3 regions of the Rossellomorea vietnamensis genome follow, and region 1 is predicted to be linked to each of the others. Evidence: riboswitches for the same ligand, from Rfam matches in the RefSeq annotation. Region 1 holds a riboswitch; each other region holds the start of a gene.
What was found. A riboswitch is a leader RNA that binds a small molecule or an ion and turns the genes downstream of it on or off. The one in region 1 is predicted to bind thiamine pyrophosphate.
Positions count from the first base shown of each region.

Region 2: linked by a shared signal. The riboswitch ahead of tenA (thiaminase II) and the one ahead of N5C46_RS07495 (ABC transporter substrate-binding protein) in region 1 are both predicted to bind thiamine pyrophosphate.
Region 3: linked by a shared signal. The riboswitch ahead of thiT (energy-coupled thiamine transporter ThiT) and the one ahead of N5C46_RS07495 (ABC transporter substrate-binding protein) in region 1 are both predicted to bind thiamine pyrophosphate.

Region 1 covers NZ_CP104558.1:1,462,517-1,464,786, reverse strand. The annotation lists gene N5C46_RS07500 (phosphotransferase enzyme family protein) at 1-719, shown strand, start outside; TPP riboswitch at 769-878, shown strand; gene N5C46_RS07495 (ABC transporter substrate-binding protein) at 1,046-2,032, shown strand; gene N5C46_RS07490 (thiamine-binding protein) at 2,045-2,270, shown strand, end outside.
Region 2 covers NZ_CP104558.1:467,724-469,993, reverse strand. The annotation lists gene N5C46_RS02530 (ECF transporter S component) at 1-344, opposite strand, end outside; gene tenA (thiaminase II) at 337-1,044, opposite strand; TPP riboswitch at 1,162-1,269, opposite strand; gene N5C46_RS02520 (response regulator transcription factor) at 1,539-2,138, opposite strand; gene N5C46_RS02515 (sensor histidine kinase) at 2,135-2,270, opposite strand, start outside.
Region 3 covers NZ_CP104558.1:2,440,956-2,443,225, reverse strand. The annotation lists gene N5C46_RS12580 (DL-endopeptidase inhibitor IseA family protein) at 1-450, shown strand, start outside; gene N5C46_RS12575 (hypothetical protein) at 657-956, shown strand; TPP riboswitch at 1,009-1,107, shown strand; gene thiT (energy-coupled thiamine transporter ThiT) at 1,179-1,775, shown strand; gene N5C46_RS12565 (DedA family protein) at 1,920-2,270, shown strand, end outside.

The sequences.
Region 1 (2,270 bases):
AATCCCCTATATTAACTTCCTCACACCTTCCGTATGTAAAGGAAGGAGAGCAAATCTATTCTCTTTATGAGGCCCTTGAAGGAACGCCCTTGAAGGAATGGTCTGCCGACTCCCTGACAAATGCAGGAGCATACCTTGCAACCCTTCATCTCATCCTTAAAGACTATCGGTGTCATTATGAAACGAAGGGCTGGGAGATTGAAAGACATGTAACAGAATGGGTGAAAGAGCTTGAAACTGAATCGATCGGCATAAGGGGGCAAGTGATCTTATCAAAGATGAAGGGGTGGGAGCATCCCTACCGGTGTTTGCCCCATCAATTCGTTCATAGCGACTACAATTCGGGGAATATTTTGATGGAGGGAGGAGAAGTGTGCGGGATCATTGATTTTGAACGAATCCGGACGGCACCCCGGATTACTGACATCGGCTACTTCCTCGCAGGTATGCTCAAAGCACTCCCGATAGAGAAAAAAGATGATTCAATGAAATGGATCCTGGCGTTTATGAAAGGATATGAAAGGCATGCCCCTTTGACTGCAGGAGAGAAAAGGATCTTGCCGTCAATAGTCATTCTCTTTCTCCTTCAATATGCCTTTTTAACCTATCATCAGGGATATTCAGAAGCTGGTACTTCGTGCATGGATTTCATCGAGAAGCTGTTTGAATACCCTTATTTCCGTGGAGTCTTTCAATATGAGAAGGAAAAGCTTGAATAACCTTTCATTCTATGGCAAAGTAGGGAGGAAGATAACGTTAAATTTCATATTCCACGTGTAGGGGGACCGGAGTGGCCGGTTGAGATTGTATCCTGTAGATACTGACCCTTTGAACCTGAACTGGCTGATACCAGCGTAGGAAACATTCTCTTAAACGATACATAACCTGTTTAACGATGCGTCCCGCGGCTGAAGCTTGGGGCGTTTTTTTGTTGTATCCCGGACTTTACGCCTCAACTGCCATTGGTTTACATTCATTTTCCAGAATAAGCGAAGAATATAGGAGTGAAACGTTATCACCGCTAAAGATCGAAGGAGGAATCACCATGAAAAAATGGATATTCCTCATCTGCTCTGTACTTCTTTTATCCGCCTGTAACGGCGGGGAAGATGCAGCTGATGAGAAGAAGGACAACCTTAAAAAAGTAAGTGTCGTACTCGACTGGACACCGAACACCAACCACACCGGATTATATGTAGCGAAAGAAAAAGGCTACTTCAAGGATCAGGGACTGGATGTAGACATCATCCTGCCCGGGGAAGCGGGTGCCGATCAGCTCGTAGCATCGGGGAAAGCCGATTTCGGAGTTGGATATCAGGAAGGTGTCACTCAAGCGAGGGTCCAGGATGTACCCATCGTATCCATAGGTGCCATCATACAGCATAATACGTCGGGGTTTGCTTCCCCGAAGAGTAAGGGTATTACAAAACCAAAGGATTTTGAAGGGAAAAGCTATGGCGGCTGGGGTTCACCCGTTGAGAAAGCCGTTATGGATTCAATCATGAAGCAAGAAAACGCGGATGTAGAAAAAGTGAATTTCATCAACATGGGAGACACCGATTTCTTTACTGCCGTTAAACGGGACGTTGACTTCGCCTGGATTTATTATGGATGGACAGGAATTGAAGCTGAACTCCGCGGTGAAGAGTTGAACATGATGTATGTAAAGGATTATTCTGATAAACTGGATTACTACACGCCAGTCCTCACAACGAATGAAAAAATGATCGATTCAGATCCTGAAACGGTGAAAGCATTCATGGCAGCTGCTTCCAAAGGGTATCAATTCACGATAGATAACCCGAAAGAGGCGGGGGAGATTCTATTAGATGCAGCCCCGGATCTTGATAAAGAATTAGTCATGAAAAGTCAGGAATGGCTTGCACCCAAATATAAAGATGATGCTGACCGATGGGGAGAGCAGAAACTGGAAGTCTGGGAGAACTATGCGTCATGGATGTATGAAAATGATTTATTAGATAAGAAACTCGAAAGCAAGAAAGCATTCACGAACGAATTCTTACCAAAATAAGAGGTGAACAAAATGGGGAACGCACTTGTAAGCATACAAATCATTCCAAAGACCAAGAACGGTGAAGATGTGATTCCATATGTGGATGAAGCGATCGCAATCATCGAAAAATCGGGAGTGCGATATGAAGTCCATCCTTTGGAAACGACGATGGAGGGGAATCTGTCTCAATTATTCAAGGTGATTGAACAGATGAATGAACGAATGATTGAAATAGGAAGCAAAAATGTCATTTCTC
Region 2 (2,270 bases), 990 kb from region 1:
ATAATCGAAAGATCATAGCGTCTGTATTTCGTCAGGAAGAAAACCGATTCTGCCATTAACCCTTGAATGACTCCGAATAAAAGGACCTCGAGCCCCCATTCAGAGCCCATGAGAAACTCTCCTGAAGAAGCTGCGATTTCGGCTAAAAGGGCGACACCGGGTTTTCGGATGATCAAGAATGCCACTGTGGCCGCCATGAACCACATCCCATAGATGAGTTGATCTGCATGCAACCCGATCGGCTTCAACAGGTTATAAAATGGACCCCACAGCTTATAAATGACCCCGAACATGATGGAAATGACCACCGTCACTAAAATATCGGTCAGTTTTAATTTAGACATGTTGTTCGCTCATTTCTTTTCCTGCATCCAGTGGATTCTGAAACGGCCATTTTTCCAAGGTGTAAGCCATCTCCCAAAACTGCCATTCATAGATGCTGCTCATAATGAAATTTTCTTTCATTCTTTCTTTATCGTGTAAGGTCATTGTTCCTGCCAATTCATCAAGCCTATTGATTTGTTCCTCCACTAACTCTTTAAACCATTCCCCGCCGTATGCCTTAATCCATTCCTGATACACCGGTTGTTCCGGCGTGCATGATTTCAAGCGTTCCCCGATCTCATAATAGAGCCAGTAACATGGGAGGATCGCCGCCAGGATATCAGCTAAGCCCCCATATCTTGCGGAACGATACATATGGGACGTATAAGCGTACGCTGTAGGAGCCGGTTTGAAATTCTTTTTTTCTTCATCCGTGATCCCTAATCGTTTAGAGAAATTTTCATGAAGAGAAAGCTCTGCTTCATTGGTTCCTACCGCGTGGGATGCCATTCGTGATGTGGTATGTAAGTCCAATGCTTTTGCAGCACCAAGCGCCTGCACCTTCGAGAAATGTGAAAGGTAATAGGCATCTTGCAAGAGGTAGTACTTGAACTTCTCGATGGGGAGAGTCCCATCCCCGATCCCTTTGACGAAAGGATGATCGAAGCTTGTGTCCCAAATGTCGTTGACTTCGTTTCGTAACACTGTTGAAAATGTCATGATTTTCTGCTCCTATTCCAGACGACCCGAAATGGGCAACAAAAAAGCCACTTTCCATTATGCATACAGCATACAGAAAGTGGCTTGAGATCAGAATGATAGAAATATATTCTATGTGACCTTCAAACACCACTTCCCTACGCTGGTCTCAACCAGATCAGGTTCAAAGGGTCTTAAAGTCACACTTTAATCTCAGCCTTTTCGAAGGCACCCCTAGTGGATCGTCTTATGAAATTTTGTTTTCGATGCTATCGTATCATGATTTATTGAGTTGTCAACATAAAAAAAACAATATCATCATTCTTAATCGGATTCCATATGGCTGTCGAACTCAATGACAGCAAAAGGTGGAGCAGGTTTATGTTATGATATATTTTTTTATTAAAAATTTCGTCAGTTCGTTTCTACATCCCGATCATATCCGAATAAAAATTCAATATCATGCAAAATTATAAAATAGAGGGACGGACCTTCAAAAAGGTCCGTCCCTCTATTTATTTAAACCATCCTTTTTCTTTGGATTGTGTGATGGCTTCGATTCGGTTTTTCACTTCCAGCTTGTCGAGTATGGTGGAGATATAGTTCCTGACCGTACCTGTTTTAAGCTTTAGTTCATCGGCGATTTCCTTAGTGTTCTTTCCATCGGCAACGAGCTCGAGGACTTCTTTTTCACGGTCTGTGAGTGGATTTTCTTCGCTGTAGACATCATCCATCAGCTCCGGTGCATAGATACGCTTACCATCCATCACAAGCCGGATAGAGTTCGCGAGCTCCTCACTCGGACTGTCCTTCAACAAATACCCTTTCACGCCACCCTTTAATGCCCGCTGAAAGTAGCCTGATCTGGCAAAGGTGGTAAGGATGATCACCTTACAATCTTCCCCTTTTAATTCCTCTGCCGCTTCAAGTCCCGTCTTTTCAGGCATTTCAATATCCATGATACAAATATCCGGCTTCAGTTCATGAACGAGGGAAATGGCTTCTTCTCCATTGCCTGCTTTTCCTACCACTTCCATATCATCTTCAAGGCTCAATAGAGACCCTAATGCACCCAACAGCATCCGCTGATCTTCCGCAATCACAATTCGAATCATTCCATTCCCTCCCTGTCTGTCTGCTTGATTACTTTCGGAACCCGCATGATCAAGGTGGTACCATCCACCGAAACGATGTCTAGGCTTCCGTTGACAAATTCCAACCGCTCTCTCATCCCGATCAGACCACTG
Region 3 (2,270 bases), 980 kb from region 1:
ATGCCATTTTCTTTTAGAAAAGTGGAAAAGGTGGAAACAGATAGTCGCTCCCCATTCACGCTGACACAGGAAGAAAAGGACGCCTATCAGGAGTTCTCCGAAGATCCAACAGAAGTCCATTTGAAAGGACTGTCACCCATCAGTCTAGCCAAACTATATGTCCAGGCATCGCTGGACGAACGATACGACCTTGTTTATGAAATGTACACGGACAGACCGGATTATATACGATGGACAAAAGAAGAAGACGAGGAAATACCGAAAACGGACAGGGGTACAAAAGAAAATATCCTCAATACCTTCAAAGGAATCGAAAATGGTGAATTTATTCAAACAAGCGATATCGATGGCTATATCAAGTATGATAACGTCGGTGAAGGCACCATGGGCTTTCAGATGATAAAAGATGAAGACGGCTATTGGAGCGTAGGCTTCATGCCTACTCAGTAGACAATTTAGTTTAGTTTAAATTGAATAGAGCACAACACTCGCTTATGAAATAGGAACAAGAAATAAATAAAGATAAAAGAGCTGCTGAAAATGGGTATTTTGACACACACCATTAGAGTAGCTCTTTTGTCATGGTTCAGTGAATAGGTATATAATAGAGAGTATAAGAGTATAGTAGTTATGAGAAATGAAAGGGGGCTTGATGAATGATCAGATTGTCCAGGACAAAGAAAGTCATGTTACTCTGTTTCGCAATCATCCTCATAATAGTAGCCAACCGGATTTCAACTGTACAACATCTGACAGCAAGAATCGCCACCAACCTGTATGTGAGCCTGAAATACCAGGACCTTGACCTTGAATACCAAAACGTCGAATTCTCACCCCAGTTCGGAGATTATTCTGTAGCGTATAAGGACAAAGATGGAAAGGTATATGGATTCATGGTAACCCCTAAGTCAATGCCCGTCATCATCCTTCATGATCCTCTAAGAGAGACACCTTAATGCTTTTCAAATATCATTCTTCATGTATAATGAACCTTAACAACTTTATAAACGGTACCACAAGGGGAGCGAAAGCTGAGAGTGAACAATCTGTTCTGACCCTCTGAACCTGTTAGTTAGGACTAGCGTAGGGATGTGGAAAATAGGCAGCATTGTGCTTATTTCGATTGTTCCATTCTCCCTCCTTATGGTTTCGTTTCAGTTCATAAGGAGGATTTTTTTATGAAAAACACACGACTTGTCGTATTGCTTGAAGCTTCATTGATGGCGGCTTTTGCGGTCATTCTCGATTTGCTGCCTTCTATTAAGCTATCACCGAGTATCTCGATTTCGATTGCCATGGTTCCGATCTTTCTATTATCTTATCGAAGAGGGTGGAGAGCCGGACTGATAGGAGGCTTTTTATGGGGGATCCTGCAGATTGCCCTCGGGGATGCCTGGATTGCGACCCCGGTCCAAATGGTGATTGAGTATTTCATCGCTTTTGCTTTTATCGGTTTTGCCGGGATGTTTGCCGGGAAAATCCAAAGCGCATTGGGAAGCGGACAACGGCCCAGAGCGTTCTTCTGGGTAGTACTGGCAACATTCGCAGGAAGCCTTGCCCGTTACTTCTGGCATTTCATCGCCGGCTTCGTGTTCTTTGCGGAGTATGCACCGGATGAGATGTCCCCGCTGCTATTTTCTCTTATAGTAAATGGGATCACCATGTTGGGGTCGGCAGTTTTATGCTCCGTTGTGATGGTGATCATCGTCAATATCGCACCAAGATTGATCAAAGTGCAGTCGCATCAACAGGAAATCAGCCGAAAGGCATCATAAAGGAACGAAAGACCGGCCTGTCTCAGGGCCGGTCTTTATACTGTCAATACATCTCAAGACTTAGCGCAAATTACCTCTGCGGATTCTGTTCGTATAAGAAGGTCTCTTCTATACTGAAGATACAAGCTTACAGGAGTGATTCACATGACGGAATGGTTGATAAATATAGCAGAAGAATGGGGGATATGGGGTGTACTGTTTTCTCTATTGATTGAAGGGAGTGCTTTTCCTTTTATTGGGACGTTCTTTATCGTAACAATGGGATTCATCCTCCACCTGACGTGGCTGCAAATGGTGTTCATATCTTTAGCGGGAAGTCTCCTATACACAGTGGGAAGCTATGTTCCTTACTATATCAGTTTAAGACTGGGAGATAAGATAGAAGAAAGGCTTAAGCCCCAGAAACTTGAGAAGCTCCGAACAGCCCGGAAAAAATTCAATCGATACGGTGTTTGGAGCGTGGCGATTGCAAGCCCGCTTCATATAGGGAATGTC